3 regions of the Streptomyces sp. NPDC005302 genome follow, and region 1 is predicted to be linked to each of the others. Evidence: riboswitches for the same ligand, from Rfam matches in the RefSeq annotation. Region 1 holds a riboswitch; each other region holds the start of a gene.
What was found. Region 1 has a riboswitch for S-adenosylmethionine ahead of thrC (threonine synthase). Riboswitches for the same ligand answer to the same signal wherever they lie in the genome.
Positions count from the first base shown of each region.

Region 2: another riboswitch for S-adenosylmethionine. It lies ahead of ABZT74_RS17460 (putative leader peptide); the one in region 1 lies ahead of thrC (threonine synthase).
Region 3: another riboswitch for S-adenosylmethionine. It lies ahead of ABZT74_RS07645 (aminotransferase class V-fold PLP-dependent enzyme); the one in region 1 lies ahead of thrC (threonine synthase).

Region 1 is NZ_JBEXGN010000002.1:380,077-384,369, forward strand. Features, by position in the region: gene ABZT74_RS04060 (MoaD/ThiS family protein) at 263-538, opposite strand; gene thrC (threonine synthase) at 535-1,833, opposite strand; SAM riboswitch class I at 1,851-2,007, opposite strand; gene ABZT74_RS04070 (glucosyl-3-phosphoglycerate synthase) at 2,213-3,157, shown strand; gene ABZT74_RS04075 (trehalose-6-phosphate synthase) at 3,235-4,293, shown strand, end outside.
Region 2 is NZ_JBEXGN010000010.1:151,812-156,104, forward strand. Features, by position in the region: gene ABZT74_RS17445 (amino acid ABC transporter ATP-binding protein) at 1-223, opposite strand, end outside; gene ABZT74_RS17450 (amino acid ABC transporter permease) at 220-1,224, opposite strand; gene ABZT74_RS17455 (hypothetical protein) at 1,393-1,527, opposite strand; SAM riboswitch class IV at 1,684-1,828, shown strand; gene ABZT74_RS17460 (putative leader peptide) at 1,865-1,930, shown strand; gene ABZT74_RS17465 (glutathione S-transferase C-terminal domain-containing protein) at 2,050-2,886, shown strand; gene ABZT74_RS17470 (MFS transporter) at 2,902-4,065, opposite strand; gene ABZT74_RS17475 (PP2C family protein-serine/threonine phosphatase) at 4,122-4,293, opposite strand, start outside.
Region 3 is NZ_JBEXGN010000004.1:204,235-208,527, reverse strand. Features, by position in the region: gene ABZT74_RS07655 (cytochrome bc complex cytochrome b subunit) at 1-716, shown strand, start outside; gene trpD (anthranilate phosphoribosyltransferase) at 859-1,923, shown strand; SAM riboswitch class IV at 2,009-2,125, shown strand; gene ABZT74_RS07645 (aminotransferase class V-fold PLP-dependent enzyme) at 2,313-3,692, shown strand; gene ABZT74_RS07640 (Lrp/AsnC ligand binding domain-containing protein) at 3,733-4,014, opposite strand; gene ABZT74_RS07635 (rhomboid family intramembrane serine protease) at 4,057-4,293, opposite strand, start outside.

The DNA.
Region 1 (4,293 bases):
GGTATAGGGAGAATTCGAGGAGATCCCGGGCAAGTCGGGCCCCGTATATGCCATAAACGGCTCAAATGGGCCGGGCACTTTGGCTACTTCTTGTCGGCTGCCGGGAGAGGACTCATATGCGTCCGGCATGAAACCAACATCAAGAACGGGGCGACTTCCCCAACCCTACCCCGTTCAACCCTACAGAATTGCCCCCTCCGCTTCTCTCACGGAGGGGGCAATTCGATGAACTCTTCGTGTTCGGCATTACCGAGGGTAACGATCAGCCTCCGGCGACGGCCGGAATGATCGAGACGCCCACACCGTCCGGGGTCGCCGTCTCCAGGCCCTGCTCGAAGCGCACGTCGTCGTCGTTCACGTACACGTTGACGAAGCGGCGCAGCTTGCCCTGGTCGTCCAGGACGCGTGCGCTGATGCCCGTGTGGTTCTTCTCCAGGTCGCTGATGACCTCGGCGAGGGTCGTGCCCTCGGCCGTCACCTCCGCGGCGCCCCCGGTGTAGGTGCGCAGGATGGTGGGGATGCGGACGTTGACGCTCATGATGCGAGGCCTGCCTCTCGGAAGGAGTCGAGGTTCGGGCGGATGGTCGCGGTCAGCCCGGTGTCGGAGGCCACCGCGTCCAGGGTCTTGAGGCCGTCGCCGGTGTTCAGCACGACCGTGGTGAGGGTCGGGTCGAGGAGACCGTTCTCGATCAGCTTGCGGGTGACGCCCACGGTCACACCGCCGGCCGTCTCCGCGAAGATGCCCTCGGTGCGCGCGAGCAGCTTGATCGCGTCGACGATCTGCTCGTCGTTCACGTCCTCCACGGCACCACCGGTGCGCCGCGCGATGTCGAGCACGTACGGCCCGTCCGCCGGGTTGCCGATGGCGAGCGACTTGGCGATGGTGTCCGGCTTCTGCGGCCGGACGACGTCGTGGCCGGCCTTGTAGGCCACGGAGACCGGCGAGCAGCCCTCGGCCTGGGCGCCGAAGATCTTGTAGGGCCGGTCCTCGACGAGTCCGAGCTTGATCAGCTCCTGGAGGCCCTTGTCGATCTTCGTGAGCTGGGAGCCGGAGGCGATCGGCACGACGAGCTGGTCCGGCAGCCGCCACCCGAGCTGCTCGCAGATCTCGTACGCCAGCGTCTTGGAGCCCTCGGCGTAGTACGGGCGGAGGTTGACGTTGACGAAGCCCCAGCCCTCGCCGGCCGGGTCGCCGATCAGCTCGGAGCAGAAGCGGTTCACGGCGTCGTAGTTGCCCTCGATGCCGACGAGCTCGCCGCCGTAGACCGCGGCCATGACGACCTTGCCCTGCTCCAGGTCGTGCGGGATGAACACGCAGGAGCGGAAGCCGGCGCGGGCCGCCGCGGCGCCGACGGCGCCGGCGAGGTTGCCCGTGGAGGAGCAGGAGAGGGTGGTGAAGCCGAAGACGCGGGCCGCTTCGATGGCCTGGGCGACGACGCGGTCCTTGAAGGAGTGCGTCGGGTTGCCGGAGTCGTCCTTGACGAAGAGCTTGCCGGCGTCGACGCCGAGCTCGCGGGCCAGGTTGTCGGCCTGCACGAGCTTGGTCCAGCCCGGGTTGATGTTCGGCTTGTCCGCCACGTCCGCGGGGACGGGCAGCAGCGGCGCGTAGCGCCAGATGTTCGCGGGTCCCGCTTCGATGCGCTTGCGGAGTTCTTCGGTTTCGTAGGCCGAGAAGTCGTACGCGATCTCCAGCGGGCCGAAACACTCCTCGCAGGCGAAGACCGGGCCGAGGGGGACGCGATGTCCGCACTCCCGGCAGGAAAGCGCCGCGGCCGGGCCGAGATCGACCGCTTCTGCGGAGTTCGTGGTGCTTGCAACTGTCTGCGCAGCCATGGAGGCGAGGCCCTTTCTCCTCATCTTCCTCACGACGCACTTCGCCGTGAGACGGATTTGGCACCTTCCCTAGCCGGGAGCCTCGCGACACGATCGACTTCGATCGGTACGAGACCGGCTGGAGGGTTGCCGGGGCTTCATCGGGCCGTATCCCTCTGCCCCTCTGGATGAGCGGTATTAAATTGTTGAACTGTTGAACACAGTTGGCGCCGATGATCCAGGACATGCGATGGTCATCCGCGTTGTTCAAGACTGTAACCGAAGGCCAGGACAGTTGAAGCAGTCGTCCGAACCGCGAGACGACGGCAAGCGATCAGCCGCTGGCCGCAGCGGGCACGCTGATGAGAGCGTGTGATCAGACAGTGAGGAGCCGCAGACCGTGCTGAATGACGTCGAACGCTGGCTGAGCACACGCTCCTGGTCCCTGACCGACCGCCCGCTCCACAGGATCATGGCCGCGAAACGCACCTCCGGATCGACGGTCAGCGTCGTGCTGCCCGCGCTCAACGAGGAGGAGACGGTCGGCGAGATCGTCTCGATCATCCGCCACGACCTGATGCAGCAGGTGCCCCTCGTCGACGAGATCGTCGTCGTCGACTCGGGCTCCACGGACCGCACCTCCGCGGTCGCCGCCGCCGCGGGCGCGCGGGTCGTGCACCGCGACGACATCCTTCCCCGGCTGCCGGCCGTGCCCGGCAAGGGCGAGGTCCTGTGGCGGTCGCTGCTCGTGACGAGCGGGGACATCGTGTGTTTCATCGACGCGGACCTCAGGGAGTTCTCGTCCGACTTCGTCTCCGGGATCGTGGGCCCCCTGCTCACCGACCCCGGCGTCGACCTGGTGAAGGCCATGTACGACCGTCCGCTGGGCGGCGCCGCCGGACAGGGCGGCCGGGTCACCGAGCTGATGGCCCGCCCCCTGCTGAACATGCACTGGCCGCAGCTCGCGGGCTTCGTGCAGCCGCTCGGCGGGGAGTACGCCGCCCGGCGCTCCCTGCTCGAACAGCTGCCGTTCCCCGTCGGGTACGGCGTCGAGCTGGGCATGCTCGTCGACGCCCTGCACCTGGTGGGCCTGGACGCCCTCGCCCAGGTGGACGTCGGGGTGCGCAAACACCGCCACCAGGACGGCCAGGCCCTCGGCCGCATGGCCGCCGCGATCTACCGCACCGCCCAGTTGCGGCTGGCCCGCGGCCACCTGATCCGCCCCGCCCTCACCCAGTTCGAACGCACGCGGGACGGTTTCCGGCCGCGCACGTACTCGGTGGACACGGAGGAAAGGCCCCCCATGTCCGAAATCGCCGAGTACCAGCAGCGCACAGCGGCTTGAGCGGGCCCGTCGGCCGGCGATCGCATACGGCCGACGGGAACGTTTGAGCGTTTCGAGACGGGGCTAGGTTTCGAGGCATGGCTTCCACGCACGGTGCCCACGGCATCCTCGTCGCGTCCAACCGCGGCCCGATCACCTATCAGACCCAGGACGACGGCTCACTGCAGGCCAAGCGCGGCGGTGGCGGGCTCGTCTCCGGGCTCTCGGCGATCGGGCCGGACGCGGACGCCCTGTGGGTGTGCGCGGCTCTCGGTGACGGCGACCGGGAGGCCGTGCGGCGCGGGGTCGGCGAGGACGGCGTGCGGATGCTGGACATCGACGCCGAGGTGCACGCCGACGCGTACAACGGCATCGCCAACTCCGTGCTGTGGTTCGTCCACCACATGCTGTACCAGACCCCGCTGGAGCCGGTCTTCGACGCCGGGTTCCGGCGCCAGTGGGACGCGTACCGCGCCTACAACCAGGCCTTCGCCGAGGCGCTGGCCGAGGAGGCCGCCGAGGGCGCCTCGGTACTGGTCCAGGACTACCACCTGTGCCTGGTGCCGGGGATGCTCCGCACGCTCCGCCCCGACCTGCGCATCGGCCACTTCTCGCACACGCCGTGGGCGCCCGTGGACTACTTCCGGATGCTGCCCGACGACATCCGGGCGGAGCTGCTGGACGGCATGCTCGGCGCGGACCGGCTGGCGTTCCTGACCTGGCGCTGGGCGACGGCCTTCCTGGACTGCGCGGCGGAGATCGACCCCGGGCGCTACCGGGTGACGCCCGCCTCGGAGGCGTCCCCGGCGGTCGAGCACCTGGACGGCGCCCCGCCGCGGCGGACCCTCGTCGGCGTGCACGGCCTCGGCGCGGACGCCGAGTTCCTGCGCGCCCGCTCGCACGAGGACGACGTCGAGGAGCGGATCGTCGCGCTGCGCGAGGAGATCGGCGAGGGCCGCAGGACGATCGTCCGCGTCGACCGGACCGAGCTGTCCAAGAACATCGTGCGCGGCATGCTGGCCTACCGGCAGCTGCTCGACGACCACCCGGAGTGGCGCGAGCGGGTCGTGCACGTGGCGTTCGCCTACCCCTCGCGGCAGGACCTCGCGATCTACCGGGACTACACGGCCGAGGTGCAGCGCGTCGCCGACGAGATC
Region 2 (4,293 bases), on a different contig from region 1:
TGCCCGACCCGGAGGGTCCGAGGATCACCGTGACCTCGCCGGGCCGTACGGTCAACTCCACGCCGTTCAGCACCTGGTGGGAGCCGTACCACTTGTGCACGTCGTGGACCTCGACCGCGGCGGGCTGGACCTCCGGCACTCCGGCGGCCTCGGCCGCGTCTCTCACCTGCGCGCCGGGAGACGTCCCGCTCGTCACCGTAGCCTGACGCGTCTCGCCGCTCATATCGCCGTCTCCCTGCGGAGTCGGGCCCGCGCGTCACGCAGACCGATCCGTACCTTCTGCAACGGGGTCGGCGGCAGGGTGCGCAGCGCGCCCCGCGAGTAGTACCGCTCGACGTAGAACTGGATGACGGACACCACGCTAGTCAGGATCAGATACCAGGCGGTGGCGACCAGCAGCAGCGGCACGATGTCGCCCGGATAGGTGCTGCCCATGCTCTGCACGGAGCCGAACAGGTCCAGCAGGGAGACGTAGAAGACCAGGGAAGTGCCCTTGATCAGGCCGATGAGCTGGTTGACGTAGTTGGGGGTGATGGAGCGCAGCGCCTGCGGGAAGACGATCCTCGCGAACTGGTACCGCTTCGGCAGGCCCAGTGCGCAGGCCGCCTCGTGCTGGCCCTGGTCGACCGAGAGGAGGCCGCCGCGCACCACTTCGGAGGCGTACGCCGCCTCGTTGAGGCCGAGTCCGATGACGGCGACGGCCATGTCGGTGGCGAGGCGGGACTCGTCGAAGGAGAAGAAGGCCGGCCCGAACGGCACTCCGACACTCAACGTCTTGTACAGAGCGCTGAAGTTGTAGAGGAAGAGCAGGACGACGATGAGCGGAACCGAGCGGAACAGCCAGGTGTAGACCCAGCTCACGGCACGGAGCACCGGGCTCGGCGAGAGCCGGGCCAGCGCCAGGAGGATGCCGCCCAGCAGACCCAACACCGCGCTGTACACGGCGACTTCGAGGGTGATGAGCAGACCGTCGAGGATCGTCGGACGCAGGAACCAGTACTGGAAACGGTCCCATTGGTAGAAGGGGTTGGTCACCAGTCCGTGGGCGATCTGGGCGACCAGCACGAGCACGACGGCCGTGATGATCCAGCGGCCGGGGCGCCGGAGCGGCAGGACTCGCTGTGCCGTCAGGGGCTTCGGCGCTGCGGGGACGTCGGGACGGGGGATCACCTCGGCGGGCGGTGCTGATCCGGAGGACACAGCTGTGCCCGGAGATTCACTCATGGAGAGCTCCAGCGGATTCGGACACCCCGGACCACGGCGAACGGCAGCGTGATGTGGAGCCGGAGCGGCTCAGCACACGACGAGACGGGAGCGCACGGGGAACGAGGGCTGGACGGAGAGGGACACACCGCGACAGCGGTGATCGTCAGAGACGCGGAAGGAGACCCGTCAGCCTTGGCGGAGGGTGCGACACGTGCCCGTACACAGTGCGCTGTTGACGCGCAGCAGGTCGACGGAGCGGTCCGCGCACAGCACGTCGCGGCCGAGGCGCCGCCATGCGGCCGTCCCGTCAGCTGCGTACATCGCCGTCACCATCACTTCTCCGGCCCTGGGGCGTCTTGTTGTGGGCCGCACGTTAGGCCCGGTCCGAAAAGAATGTCAATGCGCGTGCCCACCAGGTGAGACCGTGTCGTCGGCCTTCTTGACGGAGCTCGGGGGCGCGCCGAGACTGGCATGGACGGTCACGATTGTCAGCGCCCACGGCGCGGGTTCGCCCGCTCCTGTGGTCATCGGCCCCGGCTCGCTGACAGGCAACCCTTCCACCGCGACGGGGTGCCCCGGGTGACGACCGGGTCCCGCCGGTGCGGTGGGGCAAGCGTGGTCTCGCGTCCCGCGAGCCCAGGAGGTGGGACCGGTGAGAATGCCGCGGAACGACTTGACGAGGCGCTTGCACATCGATCTGTTGCGCGTCTCCAGCGCCTACTGATCCCCTGCCGGCCCGTTCGGTCCTGGCCCGCGCGTCCGGCGCGGTCGCTTCGCATTCCGCCGCTCATCGCTCATGCCCTCAAGGCGGCGATGGCTTCCTCGTTCCCCCTAGGGAGAGTCATGCCCGAGACAGCTTCGCGCGGTTCCAGCACGGCCGGATCCCGTCCCTGCGGCCAGAGTTCGACCACCCACACCGGCGGTGAGGAAGGCCCGTTCACCCGTGCCGGTGGCCCGAGTCCGTCCCCTGCGGCCGCCTCCAGGACGTCCGCACCGCCCCTGCTCCCCCGTACCGCCCACAGCCGCATCGGTGTCGGTCTGGCCGGCGGCTTCTACCCGGCGCCACACCGCTACGAGGTGTATCTGGCGGCGAGTTGTCCGCGCTCGCTGCGGATCTCGATCACCCTCGGCCTGCTGGGTCTGACGAACTCGGTCGCCACGACCCTGCTCACCCACCCGGCCGGAACTCCCGACGCCTTCGCCTCGCTGCGCCGCGCCTACGAGGCCACCGAGCACCACTACGACGGGCCGTTCACGGCGCCCGCGCTCTGCGACCGATGGACCGGACGCATCGTCAGCAACGACATCTCCGACATCCTCCGCGACCTCACGAGCCTGCCGTCCGGGCGCGGGGCGCGCCCCGCGCCCACGCTGATGCCGGCGTCGCAGACAGCCGACATCGAGGCGCTCCGGGATCTCCTGGACCGCGACGTCACCCCGTCGGCACACGCCTCGGACCGCACGGCGGCCCTGGACCTGCTGGACTGCCAACTCCTCTGCTCTGTCTACATGTTGGGAGACAGCCTGACGGCGGCGGATGTGGACGCGTGGGTGGCCCTCTCCCACCTCGCCCCGACCGACGCCCTGGGCGCACACCCTCGCCTGCGCGACTACGTCCGCCGCCTCGGCGAGCTCCCCGCCTTCCGGACCGGGAACGACGGAGTGCGCGCCGCGGCGTGAGCGAGCCGCCCCGGGTCAGCCGGCCGCTTCCTCGCCGGTCTCGCACTGGACGGCCCTGGGCGCGGGCACCGGTGCCGGGGCCTCGTCGACGGTGGCGCGCAGGGTGCGCACCTGGGGCGACAACAGGGCGGCCGCCGTGGCCAGGACGATCAGGGCGGCGCACCCCGCCAGGGCCCTGTCCGTCCCCACGGCGGCGGCGACGGGCCCGGCGACGAGCAGTCCGAGCGGTGCGAGAGCCAGGGATCCGAACCAGTCGTAGGAACTGACGCGGGAGAGAACCTGCTCCGGGATCTCCCGCTGGATGGTGGTGGCCCACAGCACGCCGAAGACGTCCGACGCGACGCCGGCGCCGAACATGGCGCCGGCGACCGTGCCGACGGCCTGCGCCGCCACGATGACCGACCAGGCCCTCGCTCCGCCGAAGTGCTGCTCGGCCGTCAACGGACCGAGGACCCCGACGTTGGCGTTGAGTGCCGCGACGACCACCGCATACTGCGCCACGACGGCCCACAGCCACTGGCGGGAGGTGAACTCCCGCCGGCCCTCGCGCAGATCGGCCCAACGCGACGTCCGGCGGGGCGGCCTCGCGGTCACCCGCAGCCGGGAGGCCAGCAGCGCGCTGACGACGAACGACGTGGAGTTGAGCGCGAGTGCCCACCCCGGGCCGACCAGCGCGACCGTCACTCCCGACAGGGCGAGACCCAGCAGCAGGGAGCTGTTGGTGGCCATCCGCAGGAGCCCGTTGGCCCGTTGCAGCCGGTCCCGGGGCACGACGAGCGGCACCATGCCGTCCATCGCCGGCCCGAACAGCGCCGACGCGGTTCCGGCGGCCACCGCGAGCAGACACATGGCCGCCAAGGGGGCGTGCCCGGTGAGCACCATCGCCGCGAGTCCGGCGTAGGCCCCCGCGCCAAGGACGTCCGCGAGGACCATCAGCCGCGAGCGCGACATCCGGTCCGCGATCACTCCGCCCACGAGGACGAACGCCAGTTGGGGCACGGCCTGGCACGCGAGGACCAGCGACAGCCGGCCCGCGCTCGCTCCCGGGAGGGCGAGCACGGCGAACGCGAGCGCCACGCGCGCGAAGCCGTTGCCGAGCACGGAGACCACCCGTGCGGTGGCGAGCAGGACGAACCGCCGGTCGCGCCACAACGTCGATTCACTCAGGGAGACCGTCACGGCCAGGCACCCTAGAGGTCCCCGGCCGGCGCACGATGTGATCCAGCCAGGCGCGGCTACTCCGCGCCGACGCCGCAGCCCACTCCGGACCCCGCCGTCGGGCCGCTCCGGGCGACGGTCGTCAGAGAGCCCGCGCCCGTGAGGACGGCGGGCGCCTGCTCCGCCCGGCTCTGAACCGTCGGCATGCGGAGCAGCAGCAGCGCCGCGTCGTCGTGCAGCCGTCCCCCG
Region 3 (4,293 bases), on a different contig from region 1:
AGCCCGACTGGTACATGGGCTTCTCCGAGGGCCTGATCCGCGTCATGCCGGGCTGGGAGATCAACCTCTGGGGTCACACGCTCGTCCTGGGCGTGTTCATCCCGCTGGTCATCTTCCCGCTGGTCCTGGTCGCGATCGCGGTCTACCCGTTCATCGAGTCCTGGGTCACCGGCGACAAGCGCGAGCACCACATCCTGGACCGCCCGCGCAACGTCCCGACCCGGACCGCGTTCGGTGCCGCCTGGATCAGCTGGTACTTCGTGCTCCTCGTCGGCGGCGGCAACGACATCTGGGCCACGCACTTCCACCTGGCGATCAACTCGATCACCTGGTTCGTGCGGATCGCCTTCTTCGTCGTGCCGGTGCTCACGTTCCTCGCCACCAAGCGCATCTGCCTCGGCCTCCAGCGCCGGGACCGGGACAAGGTGCTGCACGGCCGCGAGTCGGGCATCATCAAGCGCCTGCCGCACGGTGAGTTCATCGAGGTGCACGAGCCGCTCAGCCAGGACGCGCTGCACACGCTCACCGCGCACGAGCAGTACAAGCCGGCCGAGATCGGCCCGGCGGTCGACGAGAACGGTGTCGAGCGCAAGGTCAACAGCGCGCAGAAGCTGCGCGCCAAGATGAGCAAGGGCTACTACGGGGACGACAACCAGATCCCCAAGCCCACCGTCGAGGAGTACAAGGAGATCACGAGCGGCCACGGCCACCACTGATCCCCCGGTACCCCCGGTTCGCCACGGCAGGAGCCCCGTCCACGGACGGGGCTCTTCGCCGTCTCCGGGGCTGGATAGGGTGGACTCACCCCCGTGCTGCGGGGCGAACCCACTCGCGTGACCCATGAACCCAGGAGCGACCATGAGCGCTGTGAACCCCGCTGGAGGCGACACCGCGGCGGGCCGTTCCTGGCCCGAGGTACTGAACGGTCTCCTCGAAGGCCGCGACCAGAGCGCGGACGACACGGCCTGGGCGATGGACCGCATCATGCGCGGCGAGGCGACCGACGCCCAGATCGCCGGCTTCGTGGTGGCGCTGCGGGCCAAGGGCGAGACCGTCCAGGAGATCTCCGGACTCGTCCGGGCGATGTACGAGCACGCCAACGTGATCGAGGTGCCCGGGCGGACCGTCGACATCGTCGGCACGGGCGGCGACGGCGCGAAGACCGTCAACATCTCCACGATGTCCTCGATCGTGGTGGCCGGCACCGGCGCCAAGGTGGTCAAGCACGGCAACCGCGCCGCGTCCTCCGCGTCCGGCTCCTCGGACGTCCTGGAGAAGCTCGGGGTCAATCTCCAGCTGACGGTCAAGCGCGTCGCGGAGGTGGCCGAGGAGGCCGGGATCACCTTCTGCTTCGCGGTCAAGTTCCACCCGGCGCTGCGCCATGTGGCGGCCGCGCGTGGGCAGCTGGGCATCCGGACGACCTTCAACGTGCTGGGCCCGCTGACGAACCCGGCCCGGGTAAGGGCCCAGGCGGTCGGGGTCGCCGACCCCCGGATGGCGCCCATCGTGGCGGGCGTCTTCGCCGAGCGCGGCAACTCCTCGCTCGTCTTCCGCGGCGACGACGGCCTCGACGAGCTGACCACCACCGCCGGCTCCCGGGTCTGGGTGGTCCGTGACGGCAAGGTCACCGAGGAGCACTTCCATCCCCGTGACGTCGGCCTCGACGTCGTCCCCGTGGAGGCGCTGCGCGGCGCCGACGCGGCGTACAACGCGGAGGTCGCCCGTCGGCTGCTGGACGGCGAGACCGGGCCGGTACGGGACGCCGTGCTGCTGAACGCGGCGGCCGCCCTGGTGGCCCTGACACCGACGGACGCGCCGCTCGCGGACCAGCTCCGAGAGGGGATGGCGAAGGCGGCGGAGGCCATCGACTCCGGGGCGGCGAAGCGCACCCTCGACCGGTGGGTGGCGGCCAGCAACGCCTGAGGTGCCGGTGATGTGACGCGGGGCGCGGTCCAGAATCCGGACCGCGCCTTGCGCGTCGAAGATCTTCTGGCAAGATGCTGTATCAGGTCATGAGCGACAGCCATCAGGCCCCGGCCGGCTGTCCGGCAACCCTCCGTCCGTGGCGGGGTGCCCCGGGTGAGGACCAGGTCGTAGGCAGCGAGGTCTACGGCAAGCGCGGACCCCTCCCACTCTTTCGAGTGGATGCAACCAGGGGTCCTGGTCGTTCGAGGGAGCCTTCTGTGAGCAAGCGAATGCGATAGGGCGCCGAGCCCCGCCTCCGCACACCCTTCTTTCCCCTTCCTGCGCCGAGCGCTGCCTCCGGGCGGCCGGCTCGCGCGGCGATCCCGCCTGCCTCACAGGAGCCCGCCATGTCTGTCACCACCACCACCGCCGCCGACGTCTCGGTCTGTGCCCCGCTGCCCGTCCTGGGCCGGGACGTCACCGTGCCGCTCGTCACCGGCGGCGAGGTCACCTACGCCGCTCTCGACTACGCCGCCAGCGCGCCCGCCCTCCAGCGGGTGTGGGACGACGTCGCCGCGTACGCCCCCTACTACGGCAGCGTCCACCGCGGCGCCGGGTACCTCTCGCAGCTGTCCACCGACCTGTTCGAGAACGCCCGCAGGACCGTCGCCGAGTTCCTCGACTGCCGTACCGACGACCAGGTCGTCTTCACCCGCTCCACCACCGACTCGCTCAACCTGCTCGCCGCCGCGCTCCCGGCCGACTGCCAGGTCTTCGTCTTCGAGACCGAGCACCACGCCTCGCTGCTGCCCTGGCGCGACGCGCAGGTGACGTACCTGAACGCCCCGCGCACCCCCGGCGAAGCCGTCGAGACCCTGGAGCGCGCTCTGGCCGCCCGCGCCGTGTCCGCTGACGGGGGCCACGGGCCGGCCCTCGTCTGCGTCACCGGCGCCTCGAACGTCACGGGGGAGCTGTGGCCGGTGCGGGAGCTCGCCGCCGCCGCGCACGCCCACGGCGCCCGGATCGTCCTCGACGCCGCCCAGCTCGCCCCGCACCACCCGGTGTCGGTCCAGGACCTCGACTGCGACTGGGTCGCCTTCTCCGGGCACAAGCTGTACGCGCCGTTCGGCTCGGGTGTCCTCGCGGGCCGCTCGGACTGGCTGCGCGAGGCCGACCCCTACCTGGCGGGCGGCGGCGCCAGCCGCAAGGTCACCCGGCGCGCGGACGGCGGCGTGGACGTCGAGTGGCACGACAGCGCGGCCCGGCACGAGGCCGGCTCGCCGAACGTGATCGGCGCCTACTCCATCGCCTCGGCCTGCAAGGCGCTCACCGACGAGGGCTTCGACAACCTGCTCGCCCGCGAGCAGCACCTGATCCGCACCGTCCGCGCCGGCGTCGCCGAGGTCCCGGAGGTCCGGATCCTCTCCCTCTTCGGTGACGACGCCCCGCGGGTCGGCGTCCTCTCCTTCGTCGTCGAGGGCTGGAACAGCTCGCACTTCGCGGCGGCACTGTCCGCCGAGTACGGCATCGGCGTCCGCGACGGTCTCTTCTGCGCCCACCCGCTGGTCCGCACGCTGCTCGGCAGCGACCCCGAGACGCAGGGGGAGTGCGGCGCCCCCGAGGCGGCGCCCGGCGAGAAGTCCCTCAACGCCATCCGCGTCAGCTTCGGCGCCGGCACGCCCGACGAGCACGTCGAGCGGTTCGTCAGCGCGGTGCGCGAGCTGGTGCGGGACGGCGCGCGGTGGCAGTACCGCACCCAGGACGGCCGTTGCGTGCCGGCGGTCTAGGAACCCGCGACGGCCCGCCGCGAGGCGGCGTACGCCTCGGTCAGGAGTCGAGACCGATCGCGAACGCCGCCTCGAGGTCGTGCTGGGAGTACGTACGGAACGCCACGTGCGTGTCCGTCGCCTCGACGCCCGGGATCTTGCTGATGCTGCCGGGGATGACGTCCGCGAGGTCGTCGTGGGCCTTGACCCGGACCATGGCGATCAGGTCGTAGGTGCCGGTGACGGAGAAGACCTCGCTGACGCTCTCCAGCGACGCGATCGACTCGGCGATCTCGGGGATCCGGTCCACGCTGGTCTTGATGAGGACGATCGCGGTGATCACGGCTGGTTCTCTCCCTAGGGGGCCACTGCTGGGGATCTCACCCTACTCGCGCTCCATCCGGCCCCGTCCGTCCGGCGGGGCGCCGAGCGGGGCCCCCGTCACGGGTGCGACGGTGCCGCGGCGCCCGAACCGTACCCACGCGTAGACGAAGCCCAGCGAGAAGCCCACCAGGTGCGCCAGGTAGGCGACGCCGGGGCCCGACTCGCTCTGGCCCGCCGCCAGCCACTGCAGGGTGAACCAGAACGGCAGCACCACCCAGGCCGGGAAGCGCAGCGGCAG